2 regions of the Kitasatospora sp. NPDC059160 genome follow, and region 2 is predicted to be linked to the other one. Evidence: riboswitches for the same ligand, from Rfam matches in the RefSeq annotation. Region 2 holds a riboswitch; the other holds the start of a gene.
The links. A riboswitch is a leader RNA that binds a small molecule or an ion and turns the genes downstream of it on or off. The one in region 2 is predicted to bind cobalamin.

Region 1 (7,007 bases), on a different contig from region 2:
GACCTGGGCGTCGTCGCCGAGTCCGTGATGGACGAACTCGCCCCGCTGGTCGGCGCCCAGTGCGGCGCGTTCTACCTCGCCGAGGACGGCGGCGGGGGGACGGTGCTCCAACTGGTCGGCTCCTACGCGTTCCCCGACGGCGAGCGGCCCACCCGCTTCCGGATGGGCGAGTCCTTCGTCGGCCAGGCGGCGCGCAGCCGGCGGACCATCGCGGTGGGCGCCCTGCCGCCCGGCTACCTGGCCGCCTCCTCCGGCCTCGGCCGCACCGAGTCGCTGTCGCTCATCGTGCTGCCGATCGTGGTCGAGGGGCAGGTCCTCGGCGTCATCGAGCTGGCCTCCGTACTGCCGTTCACCCAGGTCCACCGGGACTTCCTGGACCAGCTGATGGAGACCATCGGCGTCAACGTGAACACCATCATCGCCAACGCCCGGACGGACGAGCTGCTCGGCGAGTCCCAGCGGCTCACCGCCGAACTCCAGGCCCGGTCGGCCGAGTTGCAGGCCCGGCAGGAGGAGCTCCAGTTCTCCAACGCCGAACTGGAGGACAAGGCGGAGCTGCTGGCCGCCCAGAACCGGGACATCGAGACCAAGAACCTGGAGATCGAGCAGGCCCGCCAGGAGCTGGAGGAGCGTGCCCACCAGCTGACCCTCGCCTCGAAGTACAAGTCCGAGTTCCTCGCCAACATGAGCCACGAACTGCGGACCCCGCTCAACAGCCTGCTGATCCTCGCCCAGTTGCTGGCGCAGAACCCCACCCGCAACCTGAGCGCCAAGCAGGTCGAGTACGCCGGCATCATCCACTCGGCCGGCTCCGACCTGCTCCAGCTGATCAACGACATCCTCGACCTGTCCAAGGTCGAGGCCGGGAAGATGGACCTCAGCGTCGACGCGGTACCGCTGCAGACCCTGTTGGACTACGTCGAGGCCACCTTCCGCCCGATGACCGGGCAGAAGAACCTCGCCTTCGCGGTCCGCACCGCCAACGGGGTCCCCGGCGAACTGCGCACCGACGACTACCGCTTGCGGCAGGTGCTGCGCAACCTGCTGTCCAACGCCGTCAAGTTCACCGAGCACGGCCGGGTCGAGCTGCGGATCGAGCCCGCCACCGCGGCCGAACTCCCCGACGGCGTACGGCGCGGCGTGCCGGTGCTCGCCTTCCGGGTCACCGACTCGGGGATCGGCATCGCGCCCCAGCACCTGGAGACCGTGTTCGGGGCCTTCCAGCAGGCCGACGGCACCACCAGCCGCAAGTACGGCGGAACCGGCCTCGGACTGTCCATCAGCCGGGAGATCGCCTACCTGCTCGGCGGCGCGATCACCGTCGAGAGCAGCCTGGGCCGGGGCAGCGTCTTCACCCTCTACCTGCCCGTGGTCCACGCGGAGGTCGCCGTCCCCGAGGCCCCGACGGCGGCCGTGGAGCCGAACGACGGCGTCTGCGCACGGCCCGCCGCGGACCAGGCCCACGAACCGGCCGACCGCTCGTCCGCGGGCCGGCCGCGTCGGCTCCTGGTGGTCGAGGGGCGGCCCAGCGGGCTGCTGACCCTGGTGGCGGAGAACGCCGTCGCCGACCTCGCCCGCTACTCCGCCGGGCACCGGGAGGTCGAGATCGTCACCGCCGTCGGTGCCCAGGAAGCCGCCACCGCGCTGGCCACCGCCCCCTGCCACTGCGTCGTCCTGGAACTGGACCTACCGGACGGCACGGCAGCGACCCTGCTGTCCGAGATGGAGGGCGACCCGGCGCTGCACACCGTGCCGGTGCTGGCGCACAACAACCGGAGCGTCGCCGTCCAGCACCCGGACGCGGTCACCCGCCCAGGCGGGCGACCGCTGGAACTGCTCGCCAGCCTCGACGAACTGCGCGAGCGGATCGCCCTCCACATGAGCGCCGACCACCCCGGCGGCGCGCTCCCGTCGGTCCGCGACGGGGACCGGGTCCAGGCCTGGAGCCCCGCCACCGGGCCGGCCCTCGCCGGGCGTACGGCGCTGGTGGTCGACGACGACGACCGCAACCTGTACGCGATCACCAGCATCCTGGAACTGCACGGGATGCGGGTCCTCCAGGCCGAGAACGGGCGCGCCGCCCTGGAGTCGCTGACCGCCCACCCCGGCATCGACGTCATCCTGATGGACGTGATGATGCCCGAGATGGACGGGTACACGGCCACCGCGGCGATCCGCGCGATGCCCGAGCACGAGGGGCTGCCGATCATCGCCGTGACCGCCAAGGCGATGCTCGGCGACCGGGAGAAGAGCCTGGCCGCAGGGGCGAGCGACTACATCACCAAGCCGGTGGACGCGGACGAGGTGATCAACCGGATCACCCACCACCTCACCCGGTAGCCGCCGTCCGGAGTCGCCGTCCGGAGCCGCCGTCCACGACCCAGGAGCCCACCACCGTGCAGCACCCACCGGAGCAGCCCGCAGCCGATCGCGCTCGGGCGGCGGACCCGGCCACCGTCCTGCCCAGGGTCGGCGCCCAGCGCACCCCGGCCGGTCCGCAGCCGGTCGGCGACGCAGCCCCGCCCGGCGAGGCGTCCCCGTCGTACGGTCCGGAACCGACGGGCCGCCCGGCAGCCCCGGGCGGCCCGGACCCGGACCCGGACCCGGACCCGGACCCGGACCCGACGGCGACCGCCATGGGCCGGCTCGCCAGCACGGTGGAGTGGCTGCGCCGGGAACTCGACCAGGCCCAGGCCGACTCGGCGGGCCGCGCCGTGGTAGAGCTGGCCGTCGGCGTCCTGGTGGAACGGCTGCGCTGCGGCCCCACCGAGGCCGCCCGCCAGCTGGAGGGCCTCGCCGAGCAGGCCGGGGTGACCACCCTGGCGCTGGCCGCCGACCTGGTCAACCAGGTCGCGGCCGACCGGATCTCCGCACTCGCCCGTGACTTCGTCGCCGGTACGGCCGTCCGTACCACGGACCCGGTCGCCCGCCGGCTGCGCAGCATCGAGGCCGACACTGTCGCGGGCGGCGACGCCGAGAGCGCGGCCCGCTCCATGCTGGAGCACGCCCTGCGGCCGCTCGGCGTGGCCGCGGTGGCCGTCTGGGCCGCCCATCCCGACCTCTCGCTCTCCCTCGCGGGCAGCGCCGGGTTCCAGCCGGAGGAGGCCCGCCGCTGGCGCCACGTACCCCCGGGCGTGCCCACGCCGGCCCGCCGGGCGCTGGACGAACGAGGCACCGTCGCCTACCCCGTGCTCGCCGACGCCTCGCTGCCCTCGATCGGCCAGCACGACGTCCGCGGCGGTCGGCTGGCCGTGCCGGCCGGGGTCGGCGGCCGGCTGATCGGCGTGCTGGAGCTCTGCTGGAACGAGGAACTCCCCGAGCGCTCCCAGCCCCTGCAACGGCAGTTCGAGGCGCTCGCCGAGGTGGCCGCCGCCACCCTGGAGTCCTGGGACGGACGGGAGTTCTCCGCCACCGATCCCGCGGACGCCCAGTTCGACGAACTGCGGCAGCTGGCCGACGGACTGTTCGACCCCTGCCTGGTCCTGCGGCTCGCCCCGGACCACGACGGACTCCCGCCCCGGTTCGTGATCCGGCACGTCAACCCGTCCTTCGCGGACTTCGCCGGCCGGCCGACGGTGGCCATCGTGGGTCGCCGACTGCTGGAGGCCTACCCGCTGGCGGCCGCACCGGGCGGTCTGGCCGAGATGGTCGAGCACGTCTTCGCCACCGGCGAGCCCTTCCGTACCCAGGACATGCGGCTGGCCGCCCTGGTCGACGGGGTGCCGCTGACCGCCCGGGCCCAGGTGGGCATCAGCCGGCACGGCACCCACCTGGTGGTCGTCTGGCGGCTCGACGACGGTACCCCGCGGGTCGCCCGACTGCTCCAGCACGCCCAACGCCTCGGCCGCATCGGCGGCTTCGAGGAGAACCTGGCGACCCGTCGGATCGACTGGAACGAAACCCTGTTCGAGCTGCACGGGCTCGCGCCGACCGACCGGCCGATCGCCCTCGACCAGCTCGCCGAGCACGCCCACCCGGACGACCGGCAGACCATCGGCCGCTTCCTGCGGACGCTGCTGCACCACCGGCGGCCCGCCTCCACCGCCTTCCGCCTCCAGCGCGCCGACGGGGTCACCCGGCACATCCGGGTGGTGGCGGAACCGGTGCACGACCCGGACAGCGGACTGCGCGTGGTCCGCGGCGCCTACCAGGACATCTCCGCCCAGCACTGGACCGAGGTCGCCCTGGCCGCCACCCGCGACCAGCTCGCCCAGAGCGAGCAGCAGGCCGCCGAGCGCAGCCGCCTCGCCCTCCAGCTCCAGCACGCCATCATGCCGCCCGCCCGGGGGCCGCTGGACCTTCACGACCTGCACGTGGCGGTGCGCTACCGCCCCGCCGAGAAGGACCACCTGGTCGGCGGCGACTGGTACGACGCCCTCGTGCTGCCCACCGGCGACGTCCTGATCTGCGTCGGCGACGTCGCCGGGCACGGCATCGAGGCAGCCACCGGCATGGTCGCGTTGCGCAACGCCCTGCGCGGCCTGGCCGCCACCGGTGCCGGACCGGGCCAACTGCTCAACTGGCTGAACAGCGTGACCCACCACCTCACGGACAACGTGACCGCCACCGCCGTCTGCGGGCTCTACGAACCCGCCACCCGGCGGCTGCGCTGGGCCCGCGCTGGCCACCCGCCACCGGTCCTGCTGCGCGAGGGCCGGGCGCGGACCCTCCCGCAGCTCGGCGGGATCCTGCTCGGCGCCGTCGACCAGGCGGACTACCAGGAGGAGGAGATCGTGCTCCGGCCCGGGGACACCCTGGTGATGTACACCGACGGGCTGATCGAGCGCCGCGACGAGTCCCTCCAGGCGTCGCTGAGCAACCTGACGACCCTCGCCGAGCGGGCGCACCGGCTGGCCGCCGAGGGTGGGGACGGCCTCGAGGGGCACCTGGACCACCTGTTGCAGTACAGCGGTGCCGACACCGACGACGACACCTGCTTGGTCGGGGTGGCGGTCGGCTGACCCGGGCCGTCGCAGCGGCCGGAGGCTGACCCCGGTCGCAGGCCGAGGTCGTCGGAGGCTGACGTCGTCTCATCATGTGGACGGTTGTGCGGTTCTCCGGCCGGAAAGCGGCGGGCTGCCCGTAGGGTGGCGGGTGCAGCTGGTTCGCCCCGTCCGCCAGGCGGGGTGTCGTAAGAGGGAACCCGGTGACGCCTTTCAACTGGCCAGTCCGGGACTGCCCCGCAGCGGTGAGTGGGAACGACCGCCGTCATACGCACTGGGCCCGGTTCGGGTCTGGGAAGCGACGGCCAGTAGGTGCCGGTCCTCGAGGAGGACGGGCGGGCCCGCGAGTCCGAAGACCTGCCACTGCCCGGGTGCGACCGTTCGCGCCCGGCCATCCGGTGACCTCGAGGGCGGGTCGGCGACCACACCTGGCGGAGCCGTACCCGTGTGCGGGGGCCCGTCCGGTCCGTCGTCCCTTCGCGTCCTCGTCCCCGTCGCCGGGCACTTGAGGAACCAGACTCGCGAAGGAGAGTCCCTTGACCACGAAGTCCGCAGCCGCGGCGACCCTCGCCACCGCCCACGGCTACCCCCGCCAGGGGCGGGGCCGGGAGTTGAAGAAGGCGATCGAGGGGTACTGGAAGGGCGCCGTCACCGCCGAGGTGCTGCTGGCCACCGCCGCCGACCTGCGCCGGGGGAACTGGCAGCAGCTCGCCGACTCCGGCATCGAGGAGGTCCCGACCGGCGACTTCTCGCTCTACGACCACGTCCTGGACACCACCGTGGCGGTCGGCGCGATCCCGCCGCGGCACCGGGCGGCGGTCGACGCCGACCCGCTGGACGGCTACTTCGCCATGGCGCGCGGCAACCAGGACGTCGCTCCGCTGGAGATGACCAAGTGGTTCGACACCAACTACCACTACCTCGTCCCGGAGCTGGGGCCGGACACCGCCTTCGCCGCGAACCCGGCCAAGGCCGTCGCCGAGCTCAGGGAGGCGCTCGCGCTCGGCCACGGCGCCCGTCCGGTGCTGGTCGGGCCGGTCAGCTACCTGCTGCTCGCCAAGCCGGCGCCGGGGGTGGCCCCCGACTTCCAGCCGATCACCCTGCTGGACCGGCTGCTGCCCGTCTACGCGGAACTGCTCGCGGCGCTCCGGGCCGCCGGTGCGGAGTGGGTGCAGCTGGACGAGCCCGCGCTGGTCCAGGACCGGACCCCGGCCGAGCTGAACTCCGCGGCCCGGGCCTACCGCGAGCTGGGCGCGCCGACCGAGCGCCCCAAGCTGCTGGTGGCGAGCTACTTCGACCGCCTCGGCGACGCCCTGGCGGTGCTGGCCAAGGCCCCGGTGGAGGGCCTGGCGCTGGACTTCACCGGACCGGCCGCCGCCAACCTGGCGGACCTCGCCGCCGTCGGCGGGCTGCCCGGCAAGCGCCTGGTCGCCGGGGTGATCGACGGCCGCAACATCTGGATCAACGACCTGGGCGCCTCGCTGGCCACCCTGGCCACCCTGCTCGGGCTCGCCGACCGGGTCGACGTCGCGCCCTCCTGCTCGCTGCTGCACGTGCCGATCGACGCCACCCTCGAACGCGACATCGACCCGCAGATCGCCCGCTGGCTCGCCTTCGCCAAGCAGAAGGCCACCGAGACCGCGCTGCTGGCCCGCGCCCTGCGCGAGGGCACCGGCGCGATCACCGCCGAACTCGCCGCCAACCGCGCCGACCTGGCCTCCCGCGCCACCTCGCCGATCACCCGCGACCCGGCCGTGCGCGCCCGCACCGCGGCCGTCACCCCGGGCGACGCCCGGCGCGCCCAGCCCTACCCCGTACGGGCCGCGGCCCAGCGGGCCCGGCTCGCACTGCCGCTGCTGCCGACCACCACCATCGGCTCCTTCCCGCAGACCACCGAACTGCGCGTCGCCCGGGCCGACCTGACCGCCGGGCGGATCGACGCCGCCGCGTACCGGGAGCGGATGGAGGCGGAGGTCCGCGAGGTGGTCGCCTACCAGGAGAAGACCGGCCTGGACGTCCTGGTGCACGGCGAGCCCGAGCGCAACGACATGGTCCAGTACTTCG
Region 2 (7,007 bases):
TCAAGTTCCAGCAGGACTGCTCCGCCGACCAGGCGGTCCGCGGCGCCGTCGCCTACGACGCGAGCGGTTTCAACGCGGGCAACGGTGCCCGGGCCACGGCACAGGCCGTCCTCGGCCTCGCGGGCACCCCGCTGGCCACGCTGTCCGCCGCCGGTGCACGCCCCGGCGCCCCTACCCTCGCCTGCCCGGCCACGGACACGGCCAGGGACACGGCCACGCCCACGGCCGTGCGCTGAACGAGCCTGACTCCAGGAGGATTTCACCGATGACCGACACCTTCACCGCGGTCCGCCCGGCCCGCCGTGCCCGCCCGGCCCGCCGTACGCTCGGGTCGATCGCCGCTGCGGCGGCCCTCACGGCCGGCCTGCTCGGCGTCTCCGCCGTCCAGGCCCCGCAGGCGCGGGCGGACGCCTGCACCGGCACCACCGGGGTCACCGTCGTGGTCGACTTCACCGCCGTCGGCGGCGGCGTCCAGACCGGCTGTGCGCCCGGCGACCCGGCCAGCGGCCTGGCCGCGCTGACCGGGGCCGGTTTCTCGTACTCCTTCCACCCGCGCTTCCCGGGCTTCGTCTGCACGATCAACGCCCTGCCGACGACCTGCACCAACCCGACCGGCAGCGCCTACTGGTCGTACTGGCACGCCCAGCACGGCGGCCCCTGGTCGTACAGCAACCTGGGCGCGGGCAGCTACAACCCGGCACCCGGCGACGTCGAGGGCTGGTCCTTCGGCGCCGGTGCCCAGCCGGGCATCACCGCGCCCTGAACCGCGTCCTGAACCGCGTCCTGAACCGCGGACGCCGACCGGTGCCCCGGCTCCTCTCCCGGGAGGGGCCGGGGCACCGGTGACCCCCCCACCGCTGCGCGTCAGCCCCGGTGCCGCACCCGGGTCCTCCCGCTCGGCCACCGCTGACGCCTCATTGACTCTGCTTCGGTCAACGTGGTCTGATGAACCGATTTTTTGCCCTCGGCATTCAGGGGAAGCCGGTCCAACTCCGGCGCTGACCCGCAACCGTGGACCCACCTGAGGGTGGGTGAGCCGGAATGCCTGGACCGGGGGTGTGTTCACACAGCACTTGCGTCGTCGCGGACTACGACGTGGTCTCGACGGTCCCGTGTTCCCCGTGGGCGGCCGTCGGCTGCGCCGTTTCTCCCGTGTCGACCGACCAGGGAGTCGTCGTGAGGGTCAGCAGCAGTCGTACACGTCACAGAAACCGGGACCTCGCCTCGCTGGTGGTCGCCGGTGCCGTCGCGGTCGCCGCCTGCGGTACGGTCCTGCTGGGGCACCCCGAGAGCGCGGCAGCCCGGCCGACGATCCCGGCCCTGACCGGTGCCGACCTCACCACCGCCCGGCACGACGCGGACGGCCCCACCGCCACACCGACCCCGCCTGCCGGGAGGAAGCCGGACGCCGCCAAGGGGAGTGCCTACCTCACCGACCCGTCCCGCCTGACGGACGGTCACTACTACGAGGGGTTCCCGGCCTTCGCCGACTTCGGCCTGACCATCGACGGGGCCTACGCCCTCGCCGCGACCGGTACGGACGACGCCGCGCTGCGCAGGATCGTCGACTTCCTGGACCAGCAGGGCAAGGACGCGAGCGCGCGCACCGTCAACGACTGGACCGCCATCGGCACCGAGTACGCCGGCGGCGGGTCCATCGGCAAGGAGGCGCTGCTCGCCGAGGCGGTCGGCCGCAACCCGCGGAACTTCGGCGGCCACGACCTGATCGCCGCCCTCGCCGCGATGGTGTGCACCAAGGCCGACGCGAGCACGGGCTGCGACGCCCCGGGCAACTACACCTACGCCACCTCGGTCTTCTCCCAGGCGCTCGCCGTCATGGCCCAGCTCCGGGCCGGAGAGTCGACCGGTGCCGCTCCCGCGATCGGCTATCTGAGGAGCCTCCAGCACCCGGACGGGTCCTGGCCGAGCCTGATCCCGGCCGCCGGTGACGCGGATGTGGACAGCACGGCCATGGCCGTCATGGCCCTCGCCCTGGTCCCCGGGGACGAGGCCGCCCAGGCGGTCGAGAAGGGCCTCGGCTGGCTCGCCGCACGGCAGTTGCCCGACGGCGGCTTCCCCGGCGCGGCCGGCAACTCCACCAACTCGGCCGCGCTGGCCGTCCAGGGGATGACGCTGCGCAAGGCCGCCTACGGCGGACAGATCGCCAAGGCGCTCGACTTCCTCGCCGGGCAGCAGAACGGTGACGGCGGGTTCAACGTCGCCTCCACCGGGCAGCGGGGGTCGGACGTCCGGGCGTCCACGCAGGTGCTCGGCGGCGCCACCGGCATCTCCTTCGGCACGCTGTCCCGCGACCTCGGCGGCTCGCCGACGCCGACCGGGACGCCGTCCACCACGCCGACGGGCACGCCGACCCCGACCGGTACGGCCACCCCGACGGGTACGGCCACCCCGACGGGTACGGCCACCCCGACGGGTACGGCCACCCCGACGGGTACTCCCTCCACCACTCCGACCGGCACGCCCACCCCGACCGGCACGCCCACCCCGACGACCACGTCCTCCGGAACCCCGACCGGCGCGCCCCCCACGACCGCGCCCGTCCCCGCCACTGACCCGCCGTCGTCCGGCGGCGGCGACGCCCCGGTGGGTAGCGGTGCCGATGCGGTCGGAGGCGGACCGGCGCAGACCGGTTCGGACCACCTGGCCAGCACCGGAACCCAGGCACTGGCGCTGACGGCGGCCGCCGGTGCGCTGACCGCGCTCGGTGCCGCTGCCGTCGTCGTCGCCCGTCGCCGCCGGACGGCCGCCCCGGGGCGTCACCGGTGAGCCGGGGACTCGGGCAGCGGCTCGCCCGGCTGTCCGGAGCGGCGGCACTGACCTCCGCGCTGGCGTTCGGCGGCCTCGCCGTGGGCGTGGTCCCGGCTGCCGCTGCGCCGTTGCCGATGGAGCAGTGCACTCCGACCTCCGGGGTCGTCCTCGCCGTGGACCTGAGCAAGTGGGGCGGCCCGCTGCTGCGCTCCTGCGGCTCCACGCCCACCACCGGCTACACCCTGCTGAACCAAGGGGGTTGGAAGACCACCGGCACCGGCCACGACGGCCCGGCCTTCATCTGCCGGATCGGCTACAGCGGTTACCAGGGCGGCAAGCAGTTCCCGACCCCGGACCAGGAGAAGTGCGTCCTGACACCTCCGGCCACCGCGTACTGGTCGTACTGGCACGCTGATCCGGGCCAGAACGAGTGGTCCTACAGCCAGCTCGGGGCGATGCTCTACCAGCCGAAGCCCGGCAGCGTCGACCTGTGGATCTACGGCGGCACCAACGTGGAGGGCACCGAGGGGCGTCCGACCTTCTCGCCGGACAGCGTCCGGGCCCACAACCCCAGTTCCGGCGGGCAGCCGGCCGACCCGGGCCAGGGCACGACGGGCGGCTCCGGCGGAGCGGCGAGCGGTTCCGGTACGACGGGCGGATCGGGCACGACGGGCGGCAGCGGTACGACGCGTGGCGGCGGCTCCGGCTCGACCGGGGGTGCCCCGGCCCCGGCCGCACCCCGGCCCGGCGGAACCCGTCCGCCGGCGCCCGCCGCGACCCCGGGAACGGGTACCGCGGCCACTCCTGCGGACGGCATCACCCCGCCGGGAGCGCCCGATCCCACGCCGGTACCGGCCGAAGTCTCCACCGCCCCGCCGACCGAGACCCCGAGTGACGGGCCGACACCGCAGACGGCCGTGGCCGCGGCCGGGGCGACGTCCGCGCCCGCCGTGCCCGGCGGGGTGGTGGACGCCAACCCGGTGGCCGACGCCCCGCACGACTCCGGTTCGATGGTGCCCGCTGCGCTCGGGGCGGTCCTCGTCGTGGCGCTGGGCGTGGCCACGGTGGTGGCCGCACGCCGTCGCCGCCGACGGGCCGAGTGATCCGGTGAGCGCGCAAGACACCTGCGGCCTCGGCTCCCCGCAGCGCAGCCCCGGGCGGGGCGCCGGGGGCCGGCGCGCCCCGCGCAACCTCCACCCGCTGGCCTGGTGGGCCTGGGCGCTCGCCCTGGCGACCGCGGCCAGCCGCACCACCAACCCCTTGCTGCTCCTGCTCGTCCTCGCCGTGCTCGGCTACGTGGTCACCGCCCGCCGCAGCGAGGCCCCGTGGGCCCGCGGGTTCACCTACTACCTGTGGCTGGCGCTGACGGTGGTGGCGATCCGGGTGGTCTTCCGATGCGTCTTCGCCACCGGTGTCACCCCGCACGACCACCTGCTCTTCTCCCTGCCGCACATCCCCACCCCCGACTGGTACGCGGGGATCCGGATCGGCGGCCCGGTCTCGCTGGAGGCCACGCTCTCCGCCGCCTTCGACGGGCTGCGGCTGGCCTGTCTGATCTGCTGCATCGGCGCCGCGAACACCCTCGCCAACCCCAAGCGGGCCCTGCGCGTCCTGCCCGGTGCCCTCTACGAGCTCGGCGTCGCCGTGACGGTGGCGCTCAGTGTCGCGCCCCAGCTGGTGCAGAGCGTCCAACGGGTCGCCCGGGCACGGCGGTTGCGTGCGGGGCGGCGCAAGGGCGTCCGTGCCCTGCGCAGCATCGTGGTGCCGGTCCTGGAGGACGCGCTGGAGCGTTCGCTGGGCCTCGCGGCCGCGATGGACTCGCGTGGCTACGGGCGTTCCGGCACCGCCTCGCGCCGGTCCCGCCGGCTCACCGGGGTGCTGATGCTGCTCGGCCTGTGCGGCCTGTGCGCCGGGGTGTACGGACTGCTGGACGGGACGGCCCCGGCCGCGCTCGGCCTGCCCGCCTTCCTCGCGGGTGCCGTGCTCTGCGTGGCGGGTCTGCTGCTCGGCGGGCGCCGGGTGCGGCGCACCACCTACCGGCCGGACCGCTGGCGGGCCGCGGAGTGGGGCGTGGCCGGTTGCGGAGTGGCCGCCGCCGTGCTGCTGTCCGCCACCGTCGGCTACGACGCCACCGACCTCAACCCCTCCCTCTACCCGCTGACCTGGCCGACGCTGCCGCTGGTCCCGGTGCTCGCCCTGCTCCTGGCGGGCGCGGCCGGGATCGTCTCGCCGCCGCCCGGCCGCACGCCCGGACCCACCGCCGTGCCGGGGCCGCGCCCGACCGCGCAGCCCGACGACGCCACCGCCATCGCCGCCGCCACCACCACCGACCGCACGACCTCCGAGGTGAGCACGTGATCCGATTCGACCGGGTCGGCGTGGTGTACGACGGCGAGAGCACGCCCGTCCTGCGCGACGTCGACCTGCACATCCCGGAGGGCGAGCTCTGCCTGGTGGTCGGCCGTACCGGGGCGGGCAAGTCCACCCTGCTCGGCGCCGTCAACGGCCTCGTGCCGCACTTCACCGGCGGCACCCTGCGAGGCCGGGTCACCGTGGACGGCCGGGACACCGCCCACCACCCGCCGAGGGAACTCGCCGACGTGGTCGGCGTTGTGGGACAGGACCCGTCGGCCGGCTTCACCACCGACACGGTGGAGGAGGAACTCGCCTACGTCATGGAGCAGTTGGCGATCCCCCCGGAGGTCATGCGCAAGCGGGTCGAGGAGACCCTGGACCTGCTCGGCCTGGCCGAGCTGCGCCACCGCGCCCTGCACGAGCTCTCCGGCGGCCAGCAGCAGCGCGTCGCCATCGGATCCGTCCTCACCGCGCACCCCCGCGTGCTGGTCCTGGACGAGCCGACCTCCGCGCTCGACCCGACGGCGGCCGAGGAGGTGCTGGCCGCGATCACCCGGCTGGTCCACGACCTCGGGGTGACCGTCCTGCTGGCCGAGCACCGCTTGGAGCGCGTCGTCCAGTACGCCGACCGCGTCGCCTACCTGCCGGGGGACGGGACGGTCGTGCACGGTCCGCCCGCCGAGGTCTTCCGGGACACCGCGATCGCGCCGCCCGTCGTCGACCTCGGCCGCCTGGCCGGATGGCGGCCGCTGCCGCTGTCCGTCCGGGACGCCCGCCGCGCCGCCGCACCGCTGCGGGAGCGGCTCACGGACGTACCGGTTCCCCCGCCGCGCCGGGCAGCGGCGGCGGGGGAACCGGTGCTGGAGGCGAAGGGCGTGGTGGTCCGGTACGGGCCGGTGGCCGCCGTCCGGGACGTCCGGCTGGACCTGCGCGCGGGCGAGGTCACGGCGCTGATGGGCCGCAACGGCTCCGGGAAGTCCTCGCTGCTGTGGGCCCTCCAGGGTTCCGGGCCCCGCCAGGGCGGCAGCGTGAAGGTCACCGGAGCCGGGGGCGGGAAGGCCGAGGACCCCAAGCGCCTGCCCGCGGCCAGGGCGCGGCAGCTGGTCGGGCTCGTCCCGCAGACCCCCACCGACCTGCTGTACCTGGAGACGGTCGCCCGGGAACTCGCCCAGAGCGATGCCGAAGCCGAGGGCGCCGACGGGCCGACCGCCCGGCAGATCCTGGACCGCCTGGCCCCCGGGATCCCGGACGACACCCACCCCCGGGACCTCTCCGAGGGGCAGAAGCTGGCCCTCGTCCTGGCGATCCAACTGTCCGCCGCACCAAGGGTCGTGCTGCTGGACGAACCCACCCGGGGGCTCGACTACCACGCCAAGGAGGCGCTCACCGGCATCGTGGACGCGCTCGCCGCCGAAGGCCGTACGGTCGTCGTCTCCACCCACGACGTCGAGTTCGTCGCCTCCGCCGCCGACCGCGTCGTGGTGATGGCCGAGGGCGAGATCGTCGCCGACGGGCCGACCGCCCAGGTCATCGTCGCCTCGCCCACCTTCGCCCCGCAGACCGCCAAGATCCTCGCCCCACTCGGCTACCTGACGATCCGACAGGTCGCCGAGGCCCTCGAACCGGCGGAGGCCGCGCGATGACCGCCGTACGGATCCCCGGCCGGGCCCGCGTCGTCGTCGCCCTGGCCGCCTTCATCGGCCTGGTCGCCTTCACCTGGCCGTTCGTCGTCGCACCCGGGAAGTTCGGCTCCAACTACGCCCCGCCGCTGATCTTCGCCGCCCTGCTCGTCCTGGTCCTCGCCGTCGTCATCGCCGAGATCTCGGCCGGCGGCATCGACGCCAAGGCGCTCGCCATGCTCGGCGTCCTGTCCGCCGTCAACG

Region 1: another riboswitch for cobalamin. It lies ahead of metE (5-methyltetrahydropteroyltriglutamate--homocysteine S-methyltransferase); the one in region 2 lies ahead of ACFXOZ_RS01170 (prenyltransferase/squalene oxidase repeat-containing protein).

Annotation. Positions count from the first base shown of each region.
Region 1 is NZ_JBHZCN010000011.1:42,400-49,406, forward strand. It holds gene ACFXOZ_RS06890 (HAMP domain-containing protein) at 1-2,340, shown strand, start outside; gene ACFXOZ_RS06895 (SpoIIE family protein phosphatase) at 2,397-4,961, shown strand; cobalamin riboswitch at 5,133-5,302, shown strand; gene metE (5-methyltetrahydropteroyltriglutamate--homocysteine S-methyltransferase) at 5,480-7,007, shown strand, end outside.
Region 2 is NZ_JBHZCN010000002.1:34,251-41,257, forward strand. It holds gene ACFXOZ_RS01160 (peptidase) at 1-236, shown strand, start outside; gene ACFXOZ_RS01165 (flagellar hook-length control protein FliK) at 266-763, shown strand; cobalamin riboswitch at 924-1,068, shown strand; gene ACFXOZ_RS01170 (prenyltransferase/squalene oxidase repeat-containing protein) at 1,231-2,787, shown strand; gene ACFXOZ_RS01175 (hypothetical protein) at 2,784-3,872, shown strand; gene ACFXOZ_RS01180 (CbiQ family ECF transporter T component) at 3,877-5,127, shown strand; gene ACFXOZ_RS01185 (ABC transporter ATP-binding protein) at 5,124-6,767, shown strand; gene ACFXOZ_RS01190 (ECF transporter S component) at 6,764-7,007, shown strand, end outside.